One region of the Paenibacillus sp. FSL R7-0313 genome, then DNA from elsewhere that is predicted to be linked to it. Evidence: riboswitches for the same ligand, from Rfam matches in the RefSeq annotation. Region 1 holds a riboswitch; the other holds the start of a gene.
What was found. A riboswitch is a leader RNA that binds a small molecule or an ion and turns the genes downstream of it on or off. The one in region 1 is predicted to bind cyclic di-AMP.
Positions count from the first base shown of each region.

Region 2: it holds a riboswitch for cyclic di-AMP, as region 1 does, so the genes downstream of both, NSQ38_RS28810 (hypothetical protein) here and NSQ38_RS18155 (3D domain-containing protein) in region 1, are expected to answer to the same signal.

Region 1 is NZ_CP150219.1:4,120,215-4,128,337, reverse strand. Features, by position in the region: gene NSQ38_RS18170 (PspA/IM30 family protein) at 1-478, opposite strand, end outside; gene NSQ38_RS18165 (hypothetical protein) at 591-932, opposite strand; gene NSQ38_RS18160 (polysaccharide deacetylase family protein) at 1,087-1,878, shown strand; gene NSQ38_RS18155 (3D domain-containing protein) at 1,987-2,661, opposite strand; cyclic di-AMP (ydaO/yuaA leader) riboswitch at 2,664-2,860, opposite strand; gene NSQ38_RS18150 (amino acid ABC transporter ATP-binding protein) at 3,078-3,800, opposite strand; gene NSQ38_RS18145 (ABC transporter substrate-binding protein/permease) at 3,787-5,250, opposite strand; gene NSQ38_RS18140 (M20 family metallopeptidase) at 5,436-6,611, shown strand; gene NSQ38_RS18135 (alpha-glycosidase) at 7,031-8,123, shown strand, end outside.
Region 2 is NZ_CP150219.1:6,561,277-6,569,399, reverse strand. Features, by position in the region: gene NSQ38_RS28835 (hypothetical protein) at 1-602, opposite strand, end outside; gene NSQ38_RS28830 (hypothetical protein) at 630-833, opposite strand; gene NSQ38_RS28825 (urease accessory UreF family protein) at 1,100-1,801, opposite strand; tRNA gene NSQ38_RS28820 (tRNA-Leu) at 2,227-2,309, shown strand; gene NSQ38_RS28815 (glutathione peroxidase) at 2,457-2,936, opposite strand; cyclic di-AMP (ydaO/yuaA leader) riboswitch at 3,308-3,483, shown strand; gene NSQ38_RS28810 (hypothetical protein) at 3,599-3,997, shown strand; gene NSQ38_RS28805 (HAD family hydrolase) at 4,191-4,874, shown strand; gene NSQ38_RS28800 (Nramp family divalent metal transporter) at 5,011-6,306, opposite strand; gene NSQ38_RS28795 (organic hydroperoxide resistance protein) at 6,705-7,124, shown strand; gene NSQ38_RS28790 (zinc ribbon domain-containing protein) at 7,335-7,580, shown strand; gene NSQ38_RS28785 (hypothetical protein) at 7,680-7,958, shown strand.

The DNA.
Region 1 (8,123 bases):
CAAACCCATTCAACGCTTTGTTGATTTCCGTTTGGGCTTTTGCTGCATTGTAGCGGGCTACCAGTGTTTCGCGTTTGTTCTTCATTTGAGTCAGTTGCTTACGCATCTCGTCGAGCTTGCCACGCAGGTTATCTGCAGAAGCCTTGTTTTGGTCATAGCTGGTTTTGTACTCAGCCATCTTTTCTTCAGCAGCCTTTTTCTCTTCCAGAGCACGTCGAGCCAAATCCAGATTCTGAGCACGTGCCGCCGTATGCGCCTGCTCTTCACGTTTCTTCACAAGTGCTTCCTGCTCTTCGAATAACTGCTTGAACTTCTTCTCAATGGCGATCTGTTGAGCTACTGCTTTCTCCGCATCTTCCAGATCCTCTTGCATGTCACGGATATATTGGTCCGTCATCTTGATTGGATCTTCCGCCTTGTCAATAATGGCGTTAACGTTAGACATTGTTAAATCACGCAATCGTTTGAAAATGGACATTATGTTATTCCTCCTAGTCGATATTACATCGTATATAAACATACATACGTAACAATCTACAACTCGTTTCAATTTTAGCAAATAAAATCAAAACATGCGATTGCTCTTTATGTTAGGAAGATCGTTTATCCTTGTTCAGATGATCCTCCATCAGCCTCTCTGCAGTCTGCACGATTTCGTCGATCTGCATCCGCGTGATGGAATCAAAATGGATACCCATGATCACCGTAACGGTTACTTTCAGCTGCAGGGCAGCCTTTCGGGCAAGCCGCTCACACAGCTCTTGTTCCTTATGCCCAGGAATATGTACCGTCGTCCCGCTTACGCGCTCATGATCCACGTAGAACGTGGCTACGGCGCCAATATGCGCCTTTCCTCCGGTAACGAGAAAAACCTTATCCTCTCCTGCTTCAATCACCTGTAAACGTATGGATTTCAAATCATATGTACTCATATCCTATCCACCTATCCTTTTCTATATGTTATATATGGAGGAATTATGGCTGTCATAAGCTAAATCCGCAATGAAACTTCTCACACTACGCATATTTTATGGAACCCCCGGGCATACCAAGGAGAACGTCATTTTGGAAAAGGAGGCTGTTATTATGCGCGTACGCCTCATTATGCTGATGGTTATCGTTATTTTTCTCGGGGGATATCATGCTCCAGTTTCATCGCGGGATGTTTCAAGCCCGTCAATTGAATCAGTATCAGGTTCGGATTCTGCTGAAGAAGAACAACTGACATTGGGACAGTTACGTCAAAAATATGCCGATACGTTCAAAACCAATGGTCCTTCAACAAAGAAGGTTGCACTGACTTTTGATGATGTACCTGATCCACGGTTTACTCCACAAGTGCTGGATGTATTGAAGAAATACAATGTCAGAGCTACATTCTTCATCGTGGGTAGTCGTGCTGAGAAACATCCCGATCTGGTTAAACGCATCGTTAAGGAAGGGCATTTGGTTGGTAATCACAGCTACAATCATCCTGAATTCAGTAAGCTGTCGATGAATGCCTTTCGCAAACAAATTTTACATACCGGGGATATTATTCGACATTTAGCGGGATATACGCCCAAGATGATTCGGCCGCCTTATGGAGACATTAATGAAGAACAGCTGCAATGGGCAGCTAGACAACACTATAGCATTGTGAACTGGAACGTTGACTCACTGGACTGGAAAGGCCTCTCCAAGGAAGAGGTGAAGGATAACATCCTATCTGCCGTGAAACCTGGCTCCATCGTTCTACAACATGCAGGAGGCGGTGTGGGATCTAACCTGAACGGTACGATTGAGGCATTGCCTGAAATCATTGAAGAACTGCGTAACCGGGGATATGAACTGGTCACCTTGGACGAGATGTTGGGATTGCCAAAGGCCAAAGATTAGGATGACCGTGATAACAAATAAATGCGAATATTAAAAGGGTGCTGTTCAATCGCAGATTAGCGACTGGCAGACACCCTGTTTGAATTCATTTTAAATGTTATGATCTCTCTACTTCAGAATGTACAGCTCGATATCCTGAAAACCAAATGTGCTTACAGACTGTTTGCTACCCGGGATAAAGATATCAATCCGGTGACCCTTGATTGCACCGCCCACATCACGAGCTGTAGCTACAAAAGCCTGTTTTGGCAATCCCGGATGGCTGTGACCGGTTACCAGTACTTTGGTTCCAAGTGGAATCACACTTGGATCAACTGCGATCGTACCCAGTTCAAGATCATTGCCGAAGTAATCCACAGCACCCCATCCTCCATTTTCAGACGGATCTGCAGAGTATGCCGTTGCTTTTACGTTCACAGCTTTGCTGTAATCGAATGTTTTACCCCAAGCCTGAACAACTTTGTTATCTGTGTTAACGTCCAAGCTTGCTGTAGTAACAGTCTTCGCTTGGGTCTTGCTCTCCGTTGCCGCAGCTGCTGCTACATTGTTTGCCTTACCGGGAATCGTAATTTTCAAACCACCATAAATGTTGTAAGGCGAAATGTCGTTGTTTGCTTTAACCAACGTGTTGATTGCTACTCCATATTGTTTTGATAAGGTGTAGAAGGTATCCCCTTCTTTGGCCACATGAACTGAATCGGCGTGAGCCGGAACGGCTTGAATGAGCATTGCTGTTGTCAATAATGCTACTGCTGTTTTGGCTATACGTTTCTTGTTAATCATGGTCTTCCTCCCTCATTGTGCCTGCGAAGTTAGTTGTCGGATTCGGATGAGGAGCCCACCCTATAGGTTCTTCATTACATTTGAAACGTTATGTACCCCTAATTCACCCCAAGCAGTGTGCTGTAGATCTTCCCCCTGCACAATCTGCATCGTTACATCCCCCGCACTCCCTGTCCGGAAGTTTCGGCAGAGTTCAATATATCACAATTTTGTAACCTGAACTTGTAGTAATTCTTACCAAATGGTTTTAACATGTAAGCATATGTAAGAATACAGGATACTTTAGAAATGTTGGACGACCCGATTCCTTTACATTTGGTAACAGAAAAGTTACTTTTTCAAATCTATAAGTGATTAATGCGCACAAAAAAATAGCGTTACCGACTCGAAGTCAGTAACGCTATTTGACACTTCATTTAGAGTACTTTGGCAAGAAAATCACGTGTACGTGAATTTTTTGGAGCTCCAAATACCTCATCGGGTGTTCCCTCTTCCACAATAACCCCGCCATCCATGAACAGGATTCGGTCTCCCACTTCACGTGCAAAACCCATCTCATGTGTTACGATGACCATCGTCATCCCGCCTTCTGCAAGACGTTTCATGACATCCAGCACTTCGCCGACCATCTCGGGGTCCAGTGCAGAAGTAGGCTCGTCAAACAGCATCACATGCGGCTGCATGGCCAATGCTCTAGCAATGGCGATCCGCTGCTTCTGTCCACCGGACAGCTGATTCGGGAATGTATCTTTTTTATCGTACAAGCCCACGGTGTTAAGCAGATCAGCGGCAATTTTCTCCGCTTCCTGAGTGGATTGTTTCTTCACTTTAATCGGAGCAATCGTGATGTTTTGCTGTACCGTTTTGTGTGGGAACAGATTGAAATGCTGGAACACCATGCCCATTTTCTCACGAGTTGCATTAATGTTGTGCTTGGGGTCCGTAATTGACACACCTTCAAAATCAATCTCTCCTGAGGTAGGCTGTTCCAGCAGATTCAGACAACGCAAGAAAGTACTTTTACCTGAACCGGAAGGACCGATGACCACGACAACCTCACCTTTGCCAATCGTCACGTTTATGCCCTTAAGCACATCGTTATTTCCATAAGATTTGTGTAATTGTCTAACGTCTATCACTTGCACTCAACTTCCTTTCCAGTCGTCCCAGCAGCTTGGACAAAATGAACGTCATTACAAAGTAGATGGCTGCTGCAATCAAAAATGGACTCAAGCCTTGATACGTAATGTTTTTGACTACACTTGCCTGATACATAATATCCACCATACCGATAACTGAGATAATGGAGGATTCTTTGATGATAGTTATAAATTCATTACCGATCGCTGGTAATACAGCTTTGAAGGCTTGTGGCAATATAATGTAACGCATTGCTGCACCTCTGCCCATTCCGAGGGAACGCGCTGCCTCCAACTGACCACGATCCACACCTTGGATACCTGCACGGAAAATCTCCGCCAGATAGGCACCACTATTGATTGAAAGTGTAATGATACCTGCCTGAAGTGCAGTAAAGTTAATGCCAAAGCTCAGAGAAAAACCATAGTAAATAATCATTAATTGTACCAGCATCGGTGTGCCACGAATCACTTCAACGTAAGCTGTACCAATCCAGCGCAAGATTGCGGCGTCATGCAAACGGAACAAACAGATGATCAATCCAATAATTACCCCGAAGATAACCCCAAGTGCAGACAACAGAAGTGTGTATCCTACACCTGTAGCATAGAAACTTTTGTACTCCCAGAATACTTGGAAAATATTTTGTGATTTGTTCGCTTTATCCGCCATCAAGAGGCTGGCGTCCGTCACCATCTGATTGATTTTATCTTCACTTTTCAGTCGCTCCAGTGTTCCATTTACTGCAGCTAGCAGCTCGGTATTACCTTTACGAATCCCGATTGCCGCTTCTGCTTGCTCTTCGTCCGGAACAGCAGCAGCAAGTCCAATGATATCGTCCAGATAACCTGCAGCAACGGTATCTTCAACGATTGCCGCGTCAATGCGTTTTGTTTGCAGTTGAAGCACAATATCCGAGATTTTATCCAGCGCAGTAAGCTTCGCTCCTGGAATACTCTGTCCGATCGTTTCCTGAATGGAGCCTTTCTGAACGCCAATCTTCGCATTTTCAAGTTCTGCCATGGTTGGATATTTGTCTTTATCCACATTGCGAACCATAATCACTTGTTTTGATTTATAATAGGTGTCGGAAAAATCGATACTTTTCTTCCGCTCATCCGTCGGCGTCATACCTGAAATCACCAGATCAACACGCCCGCTCTGCAATGAAGGCAGAAGACCGTCGAAGCCCATATCCTCAATCACAAGCTCAGCGCCAAGATCTTTGGCAATCTCTTTGGCGATCTCAATATCGAAGCCGACGATTTCATCTTTGCCATTAATCACTTTATGGAATTCGTATGGTGCAAAATCGGCACTTGTACCGAGCACCAGTTTTTTACTGCTTGAATTATCTGTAGTTCCACTTGCAAGTGCCACAGGAACGGCAGTCGTCAGTAGAACAACAAAGGTCAACAGCATCATGGTGTAACGACTTATTAATTTCAACCTTGTTCTCTCCCCTTACAATACTTTGTATGCTTCTCTCATGTTGATGACTGAGTCATTATAAAGTACAATGCATGATTATGCAATGCATTTTGACATTACAAATCTTGACTTGTTTCTGAAAAAATAAAGCAAACATGATATAATCAATGAATTATTTTCATTTTTGCATAAGGAGTTTACTAATGACATCTAACAAATCACAGATACTGACGGTTATTGATCAATATGCTTCCCGTTTCAAAGCCATTTCATCATATATCGGTGCCAATCCCGAACTGGGAAATGAAGAGTTCCTTGCTTCTGCTCGTCTAAAAGAAGAACTGGTCTACCACGGTTTCACTGTAGAGGCTCCAATCCTTGGACTGGAGACAGCCTTTATCGGAACCTATTCAGCCGCCAAACCCGGCCCTACCATTGCTTTATTGTGTGAATATGACGCCTTGCCGGAGATCGGTCACGCTTGTGGTCACCATCTGATCTGTATGATGAGTCTTGGTGCTGCTGTTGGGCTGAAATCCATTCTGGATGAAGTAGGTGGAACCATTAAAGTGTTTGGTACCCCCGCTGAAGAGACACGTGGTGCCAAAGTACCGATGGCGGAAGCAGGTTTGTTCGATGACTGTGATGTCGCTCTCATGGCGCATCCGTATTATGCCTACGAAAAGTCCGGCAGCTCACTGGCTATTGATGCTGTGCAATTTGAATTCCATGGCCGCTCTTCACATGCTGCTGCAAGTCCGCACGAAGGTATTAATGCTCTTGATGCCGTCATTCAAACGTATAACGGAATCAACGCATTCCGGCAACAAGTGAAAAGCACCGTTCGGATTCATGGTGTGATCAACAACGGAGGTCAGGCAGCAAATATCATTCCTGACTATGCTTCTGCGCAATTTTATGTACGTGCAGCAACTCGCAAAGAATTGAATATCCTCACAGAACGTGTGATTCAGATCGCTGAAGGCTCTGCTTTGCAGACAGGTTGCAAGCTCGTGACATCCAACTATGAAACGTCCTATGATGAGATGGTTACCAATGAAGCATTCTCAGCTGCGTTTAGTCAAAATCTGATGGAACTCGGCATCCCGCAAGAAGAGATTGTAAGTGGTAATGATCATGGCTCCATGGACATCGGTAACGTTTCCCTGAAATGCCCTGCAATCCATCCCTACATTCGTGTTGTAGACGAGGTGCATACCCTGCACTCCATAGCCTTCCGTGACCTTGCATTACAGGAGCGCGCGCTGGATGGCATGATTCTGGGAGCAAAGGCACTTGCTACAACAGCCTATGACGTACTGAGCCAGCCAGAGCTGCTTCAAACCATCCGCACGGAGTTCGAGCAAGCTATTCGCTAAAATTCACTTTCAACATGTTATATAGGGGTGCCCTGAACAATCTTGAATTCCAAGCTGTTCAGGGCACCCTTTTTCTAAATTAGCAGTAAGTATAATCAGCACAAAGCTGGAAATGCTGTGAAAGAAACCTTTGAAAATGATGAAAATAATGCATTTTATTACAGTAAATATGATTCTTTGCTGGCTAACTTGGTTAAATATAACTATAAGTACGTGTTCTAAAGACCGGTTTTCAGTACCGAGAAGATGGGATGAAGCTAGAAATGGAGTAGCGGAGCGTAGGCAAAACTACGTGAGCAACGGACATTTCGGCTGAATTCCATATTCGATGCCAATGATGCCCGATAGGCATCACTTGTAATCAAAAGCGGGCTTTTGAACAACCTTTATAACTTATCCTATATTCAGGAGGTGCTGTCATGCTGCTCGAAGCCATGTATCATGTTCCTCGTGACAAGTGGGCTTATGCCTATAATTCTTCTACCATACATCTGCGCGTACGAACCAAACGTAATGATGTGCAATACGTGACTGCACTGACCGGAGATAAGTACGATTGGAACGGAACGTACAAGGAAATTCAATTGGAGAAGGCTGCTTCTGATAACATGTTTGATTATTGGGAGGCTGCCGTCAAGCCACAATTCAAACGTCTCACCTATATATTTCGGATAACTGCCGGTTCAGAAGATGTTTTCCTAGCGGACAATGGAATTCATTATGAGACCCCCTATCCCACCGGAGGATATTATGAGTTCTCATATATACACGAGATCGATGTGTTTAAGGTGCCCGAGTGGGCCAAAGAAGCCGTCTTTTATCAGATCATGACGGAACGGTTTGCTAATGGAGATCCCAAGCTCAATCCAAAAGAAACCCATGATTGGGGTGGCAAACCTGAGTTAGACAATTATTTTGGTGGAGATCTGCAAGGTGTGCTGGATCATCTGTATGACCTAACTGAACTTGGCGTGAACGCCATTTACTTTACCCCGTTATTCCAGGCCAATTCCTACCACAAATACGACACGATTGACTATAAAAAAGTCGACCCTCATTTCGGTGATAATGCCCTGCTCAAACAATTGACAGAAGAATGTCATCGCCTGGGTATACGTGTCATGCTTGACGCGGTGTTTAATCATTGCAGCGAAGACTTCCCTCCTTTTCAAGACGTTCTCCAGAATGGAAAAAACTCTAAGTATGCCGATTGGTTCCACATCAATGAATATCCGGTTCAAATCAAGGATGGTATACCTACCTACGATACATTTGGGTTCTATGGCAACATGCCCAAGTTCAATACAGCGAACCCTGAGGTTAAGGCTTACCTGCTCGATGTAGCAGAGTACTGGATTAAGGAAATCAAGCTGGATGGCTGGCGGCTGGATGTAGCAAATGAAGTGGACAACCATTTTTGGCGTGATTTTCGCAAGGTTGTTAAGGCAGCAAATCCTAAAGCCTATATTGTTGGTGAAGTATGGAGCGACTCCTTGACCTGGCTTATGGGAG
Region 2 (8,123 bases), 2.4 Mb from region 1:
GGATATAACCGCCGGATGCATTCCGGACAGATGTCATGGGTGAATTCGGCGTGGGTATGCTTCTCCAGATAACTCTCAACGGAGTTCCAGTGTTCCTCTTCGTCCTTGATTTGTTTGCAGACGGCGCAAATAGGCAGCAGTCCGCGCAATGTGCGCACTTCAGACAATGCCTTCTTCAATTGGTGTTCTGTCTTTCTCTGTTCGGTAATATCCATGTGTGCAATCAAAGCGAGATCGGTATCCTGAATTGAATTTGCATAAGATAGAGGGGTGAGTTCTACACGAAACCACCTCTTTTCATTGTATACAGTATACACGCAGATGTCATATGTATGATTTCGATTAAAGGGTATTCCGCGTTCTTTCAAATTCTGTGCGACAAGTGCCATGTTAGCGTTCTTGCCTCGTTTTGCCCAGGCTTCCGTCAGATGCAGGTAATGTCTATGATTACTGTGTGTATCCGGGGATGGTGAGCATTGACCGAGTCCTTGTTGCCAGGCACGGTTACAACTTTGGATAATCCAATTGTGATCAATGATGATGAGTTGGTGACGTATGGACTGGAACGACAGCCTCTCCAGATCGGATGTAACATGTCTCATGGATAGGACCCTCCTTTGGCAGAAATCTTATCTCAGTTCATCTGGAATATCCAAAATATCAGCGACCAGGTGCCTGAATCGGGTTGCTTTGCGTGTGCCGTGAATGAGATTGGATAAACGATAGGGTGGGATGCCATGCTGTTCACAAAAGGTCTTCTGGTCCACTTGAAGTTCGGTTAGCCGTCGTTTGATGGCCCATCCGAACGGAGTAACTGGTTTTTTCTTGTTCAAAAGGGTTCACCCCTGATTAGAATGTAGTATTCAGCCGCCCTTTCTTCATGTAAAATATATAGAAATGCGAGCTGTATGTTTCATTATATACGTAAATTCGTCATCTAACAATTAAAAAAGACGGAAAAAAGTGTATTTTGTGATGATAAATGGCGTAAATACGTAAATAAAACAAATAAAATGACAAAAAACACGTCGGCAAGGAGGTTGCCGCGTGTTTTTTAGTTTGTCTGAATAAAGGGGAGCAGGTATGAGGAGGAAGAGGATTAGGCCCTGTAGGCATGAAGTCCAGCTCCAAGCATATGGAAACTGGGAAAAAATGATTTCATGGACATCGAGGTTGGCTGTGCCAGTCCATCCGCAGCCGAGGCGCTGACGGTCTTCCATTCATTCTCCAGATCTGTGGCCAGGCGGACCATCAGATCCTTGGTTGTATCGTTGTTCAGGGGAATGACTTTGGAGGCTTCGGTTATGCAGGCATTCATGGCTGAATGCAGGTAACCAAGGACCGCCTCCTCGACCGGGATGTCGAGGTGGTGGTTAATCCAGGCGTGAACAGTGGAGAGGCAGCCAACCGAATCGTATTTGGCAAAGATCTGTTCGAGCTGGCTGAATTCAATCCAGGGGTGCAGAGCGCGTGCAAGTCTGATCAATCGTTTACCCATGGCGGCAGCTTGTTCTCTGAGATCTCCAGGGGTTCGCTGAACATGAACGAGCTTGTCGATTAGAGCTATCCGCCATGTATCCTTGTGATCTGCTGCGGTATAGATGCCTTTGATGGCCATGCCTTCTAGACGAACGATGCTCGGATGCAACTGACAACGCATGAATGATTCGAGATCTTCAGCATTACGAATGGTACCCTCCCTGATATGGATATCCATGCCGAAGGAATGGGTGAACCCTCCAACCTGAATAGAGGAATCAAGCAGTTTGACATAATCGAGCAGCTTATTCCCACGGTTCACAATCATTCGCCTCCTGCGTTCGTTAAATGTCACTTAAAGTGACATTTATATTCCTTTTTGTTTGCTTTATGTTTAAAAATCCGAATTATATGATAGTTATCATCCCATAAATGTCCGCTTTTTGTCAATAGTATCCGTGAAATTTAATGGATTAAATCTAGGATTCAATATTTGTGTTATTTTATATAACATATAAGGTTAAATATCTGCGAAGTGCAGGGAGGACTAGATATAAATGAATCAATAAGATCAGCTCAATCCGGAAAGGAGGGGATCAAATCTAATGTATGCAGTTCATGGGTAAAGATGACGAGAATATGCGTTTTTTGTGGAAAATACCTAGCTGTAAAAGAAGTATTAAAAAATACTTTACTTTTAGTTCTGAACCCGGTATAATCAATTCTGTTGCCGATTATTTACGACATGCGGTCGTGGTGGAATGGCAGACACGCTATCTTGAGGGGGTAGTGGGCGTATGCCCGTGGAGGTTCGAGTCCTCTCGACCGCATCATATGAACGATTAAGAAGAAGCTTTCCATTAATGGAAAGCTTCTTTTTTTTGTTTTTTTAACAGTCTGACATCAAAGTTGAGAAAAAAGGCCATCCATTACCGGGGCAATGCTGCTCTACCTTCCGGCTACGGGTGGCCAATGTATTATTTTTGCAGCAAGTTCTTGATATCTTCTTCAATCTTGTCCGGTGTTGTTTTGGGAGCATACCGTTTAATGACCTGTCCGTTCTGATCCACAAGGAATTTGGTGAAATTCCATTTGATTGCTTTGGAGCCGAGCAGGCCAGGAGCTTCTGTGCTAAGGTGCTGGAAGAGAGGGTGAGCGCTTGAGCCGTTCACATCAATTTTCTCAAACATAGGGAAGCTTACGCCATAATTCATCTGACAGAACTCGGCAATATCATCGGAAGAACCTTTTTCCTGTGCAAACTGGTTACTTGGAAAACCAAGGACTTCAAATGGCGCATCCTGGAACTTGTCTTGCAATTCTTGCAGACCTTTGAATTGAGGGGTAAGTCCGCATGAGCTTGCCGTATTCACAATCAGGAGCACTTTGTCACGGTAGTCGGACATTTCAACTTCTTGACCGCGAAGGGTATTCACTTTGTAATCGTAGACTGTCATCTAAATCGCCTCCATTTATTTACTCTTATATCTTCTATTATATTGGTTGCAATTAAATATTGCAAAACTAATATGGTGTTAAAAGCACCAAAACAGGCAAGTTGTGCAGAATACGTGAATGAATTGCGAAGTGATTTTCGTCAGAGTGAGAATTAGATAGATTTAAAGAGATGGATAGAGTATGACCTTGTTGTAAGCGCTATTATATGTGAGTATTGCCGAAAATCTGTCGATTCGGTGATCTGTGCGGACTTTACACCGACATGGCGCGGGTGTATGATTCATAACGTAATTTCAATTTAAACTAAATTGTACCTGAAAAACGAAACAAACGATAATATCGCTCGATCTTATTTTAAGATATACGAACGATGTTTTAATCGCTGAGTTTCCATTCATTGATGAGTGGGAAACGGGGGAACCAACAGAATGCGCTGTCCAGGACAGTAGGCATTCATGGGGTGAATTTTCCGGTGACAGCCGGAAATAGGGCGACTCTCGCGCCCGAATCCGTCAGCTAACCTCGTAAGCGTTAAAGGGAGAGGCAACAAGCCGTACGCTGGTTCATGGCGTTTTCGCCATGGGTTCTTTAAGAAGCGTTCGGGAGGCCTTGGTCCCCCACGCTTCTTTTTTGTTGTCTTTTCACGCCAAGGGAGGAACGAATGATGGATACTGAGATGATCTTAGTGACTGCTCCAAATGAAGCAGGACGCAAATTTATCAAATTGCTGATGTACAAAAAAATGCCGTTTGCCGTTCTAACCAACAGTGCAGGGGAAGAGCGCAGACTCCGTAGAATCGGAGTAGAACATGTCATTCGCATGAATACGGCTGCAGCTCAAAAATGGTTTTTGCCGCAGGGCAGCGTAGGCAACGTGTTTATTTTCGAGAACAGCCTGAATCTGACCTGTCGTTATTTACAGATCTGCCGTTCATGGACATCGAAATCCCTGTGCGTCATTACAGAGCAGAGTCATCCTAAGGGCATCTATCGGGGCATGGGCGCAGACCGGATTGTATATTCGCTCAATGGGGAAGTTGGCTTTCTCCTCAATGGGTAATGCCATAGCTTGTGATTGCTCAGGTGTAAGGTGCCTGTTATAATTGAATGTATCGATAAACGGAAATTTGAGGAGACTCATGCATGATGGTGAGTCTTCTTTTTTATGGTTTTAAAGGTAGTTCAAGACTTTTTGAACACGAACTTTTAGATTTGGATCAGGAATCACCTGTGGCTTACAAGGAGGAATTGGCGTGCCGGATGTAGGTGGATTGAAATGGTTGTTTTTTGATGTTGGAGATACGCTGGTGGATGAATGGGAGCCGGTTGATGATATTATTGGACAGTTCGTCCGTGAAGCCTGTGCTTTGGGATATCCGGTAAAGATTGAGGCGGTACGCGAACTGTTCGCGAACTGTTACCGAAAATATGAGCAATGGCCTATGAGAGTGGCGATTCGCACATTCGTTGAAGACGAGGGACACCAGAAACAGATTCAGGACAAGCTGAAATTTCAAAAAGATCTTGAACGTCCTTTTCCTTCAGCGGATTCCGTTCTTCAGCAGTTGTCACGGTATTATCGTATTGGCATTATTGCCAATCAGAGTCCTGGAACGGAAGAAAGACTGGAGAGCTACGGCTTGCGGAAGTATGTTGATGTTCTGGCGTGTTCGGCTGAAGAAGGAGTGTCCAAGCCAGACCCTGAGTTATACGCTGTGGCCTTGAAGCAGGCCGGTTGTGAACCGGAGGAAGCCGTCATGATCGGCGATCGGATCGATAACGACATTATACCTGCTCGGAAGCTGGGCATGCGTACAATTCGGATTATGCAGGGTTACGGAAGATTCCAGCCAGACCGATCGGATGACGAACGTGCGGATTGGACTGTTAATTCATTGGATGAACTCCTGCCATTACTGGTGCCCAATCAGGATTAGATAATTGTTTATTAGAGTTTAGCGTTTTACTATAAAAGGAAACACGTTGCTGTACTGCAACAATAAAGGCTGATCAACTTGGTATTGCATACCAGAGTTGATCAGCCTTTATTGTATTTGGTCGATAAGAACGAGATTAGAATAACCGAATCGTCTGAATGATCAGATATACATTCAGCACAACGATAATCGCGGCAATGACCCATGAGATGATTTTGAGCCACAATTTGTTGGCGAATGCACCCATGCTTTTTTTATCACTCGTGAACATCACCAGGGGAATTACAGCAAAGGGTAATTGAAGAGACAGCACGACCTGGCTCAAAATGAGCAGTTCTTCTGTGCCATGTTCTCCTGCAATGGCTGTGACAATTACAGCCGGGATGATGGCGATCAGACGTGTGACCAGTCTGCGCAGCCAAGCCGGAATTCGAATGTTCAGGAAACCTTCCATAACGATCTGCCCAGCGAGTGTACCTGTAAGGGTGGAGTTCTGACCTGATGCTAACAGCGCCACACCGAACAGAATACTTGCAACCGTAGTACCCAATAGAGGTGTCAGCAGATGGTACGCATCTGCGATCTCGGCAACCTGTGTCATACCAGCACTGTGGAATACAGCAGCAGATACAATCAGGATGGCTGCATTAATGAACAGGGCCAGTGTCAGCGCGATCGTAGAATCCATGGTCGAGTACCGAATGGCTTCTTTTTTGCCCTGTGGTGTCTGTTCGATCTGACGGGTTTGCACAATGGAAGAATGCAGATACAGATTATGCGGCATCACGGTTGCTCCGATAATACCAATGGCGATATAGAGCATAGCCGGGTTTTGCAGAATCTCAACATTTGGTACAAAACCGTGGAGAACACCGCCCATATCCGGTTTCGCTAGAAACAGGTCAATACCGAAGCATAGGGCAATGGTCGCCATGAGCACAATGACGAGAGTTTCCAAAGCGCGGAATCCTTTGTTTTGCAGTACAAGAATCAGGAGTACATCAACTGCGGTGATGATCACGCCGTATAACATGGGGATGTTAAATAACAGCTTTAACGCGATGGCAGAACCTATGACCTCAGCCAGATCGGTAGCTGCAATGGCGAGTTCACACAGAATCCATAACATCATGACAACAGGCATGCTGAATCGTTCACGACAGGCTTGGGCCAGATCCCGTCCAGTAACGATGCCGAGCTTTCCAGCTAATGATTGAAGTACAACGGCCATCAGGTTCGATAACAGGATAACGGATAACAAGGTATACCCGAACTGTGAGCCACCTGCGATATCTGTTGCCCAGTTCCCGGGGTCCATGTAACCTACGGCAACGAGGTATCCTGGGCCTACAAAGGCGAGGAATTTCTTCCACCATGCAGCATTCTGCGGGACTTTCATGGAACTATGTGCTTCTCCAAGCGAAGGGGCCATGCCCGCAGTAGACAATGATTCTCTTGAAGGAGCGTTGAACGGATTTTTTTTACTCATACGATAATCACCTGACTTTGAATTATTGATTTGGTAATATTGATGCGGGACAAACCACGCATGATATATCTAAATTTTTATGTTTATTGTTACATTGTACTCCTTCAATAATTTTTGTCTAGTGCAACTTTTATGTATTAACACAAAATTTAGGTTCTAATTTGAAGATGCCCCTTCGTATATTACCCAACCTTAGGAAAAATACAGCCATGGCGTTGAAATGCATGAAAATAATAAAGTTGTAAAAGCTTATAAAGAACTAAAATGCGTTTCAAAATGAGCCAGAAGTTTAAATTGAAAGGAAGGCAGTAAAAACTAAATGGATAAGGGAGAGATTCTTAATGGAAGCTTTATATACAGCAGTAGCGACAGTTAAAGGTGGACGTACAGGTTCAGTAACTTCTTCGGATGGCGTGCTCAAACATGATTTGAAAATGCCGAAAGAGCTTGGAGGTTCCGGTGGTGAAGGTACCAACCCTGAGCAGCTCTTCGCAGCTGGATATGGAGCATGTTATGAGAGTGCCCTTGCCAATGTTGCTCGTAAAGCAGGTGTGAAATTGGAGAATGTGGTCGTTACAAGTAACGTATCCATTGGTAAAGACCCAGCGGATGACGGTTTTCAATTATCTGTTCGCCTGGACGTGAGTATGCCTGGGGTGGATCACAGTCAAGCAGAAGATCTGGCCCGCAAGGCACATGATTTCTGTCCGTATTCCAAAGCGACACGTGGCAACATTGATGTTGTATTAAACGTAGTCTAAGATTTGACTCCCTGCAAGTAAAGGGAACATATAGAGCAGGGTATCCCAGATACCTGATGTTCGACTACAAAGCCCTGCTGGCAATCGGCAGGGCTTTGTGTTGATTATAATATAAGGACATGATGCAGGAGATTAGATGCCAGATCGCGTACTATTTTACATAATTGCACTCTCACTTCATGCTACACATTCCATAAAGGGGGAACAAAGATGAGTATTGAAGAGATGATCGAGCGGCGATTTGTGTGTACAAAATGCAGAGGCACGGATTGTAACATTAAGGAAGTTTCCATGTCAGGAGCAGGCCTGAGCAAGATGTTTGATATACAGCATAACCATTACCTGTTCGTGGCTTGTGCTTCCTGCGGGTATGTTGAAGTATTTGATCCGGATGTCTTGAAAGGGAAAAAACAGGGGCAGGTAGGGACTATTCTGGATATTCTGTTTGGCGGGTAGACATGCGCGAGTTGACATTGAACTGAATTTTCTTTAATATAACTTAGTACTGAGTAGTGTCATTGCATGAACCAAATTTGAATTAAACAGGTGATATCCATGTCTTATAGACCGCGTATTGCAGATTTAGAATTAGCTTATGGTAACAAGGAAGACGGATTGTACGAATTTAAAATGAATTTGGTAGACGGTACAAAATGCCGTGTATTCTACTCCCGTTCCCCGGAATGGAAGATGACCAATATCAGTCGTTTGCAGAAAACGCCTTGTCCAGTATGTCGCAAAGATTTCATTTGCAAATGTATGGACCAGTGGGCAAGTGACCTGCATCAACAGATGATCGATGACCAATGGATGGAAAAGGCAGTTACGGAGTAATTGTCGGACAGATACGAGCGCGGGCACAATGCCTGCGCTCTTTTTCTTTATATTTCCAATAAATGCGTGTTCAAAAAGAGCGGTTTTCAGTCTTTTTGAACTACCTCTAGAAATAAATTTAGAATTAGTCAACAAGAAGGCCCAGATTGGGTAAGTTACTCTAAC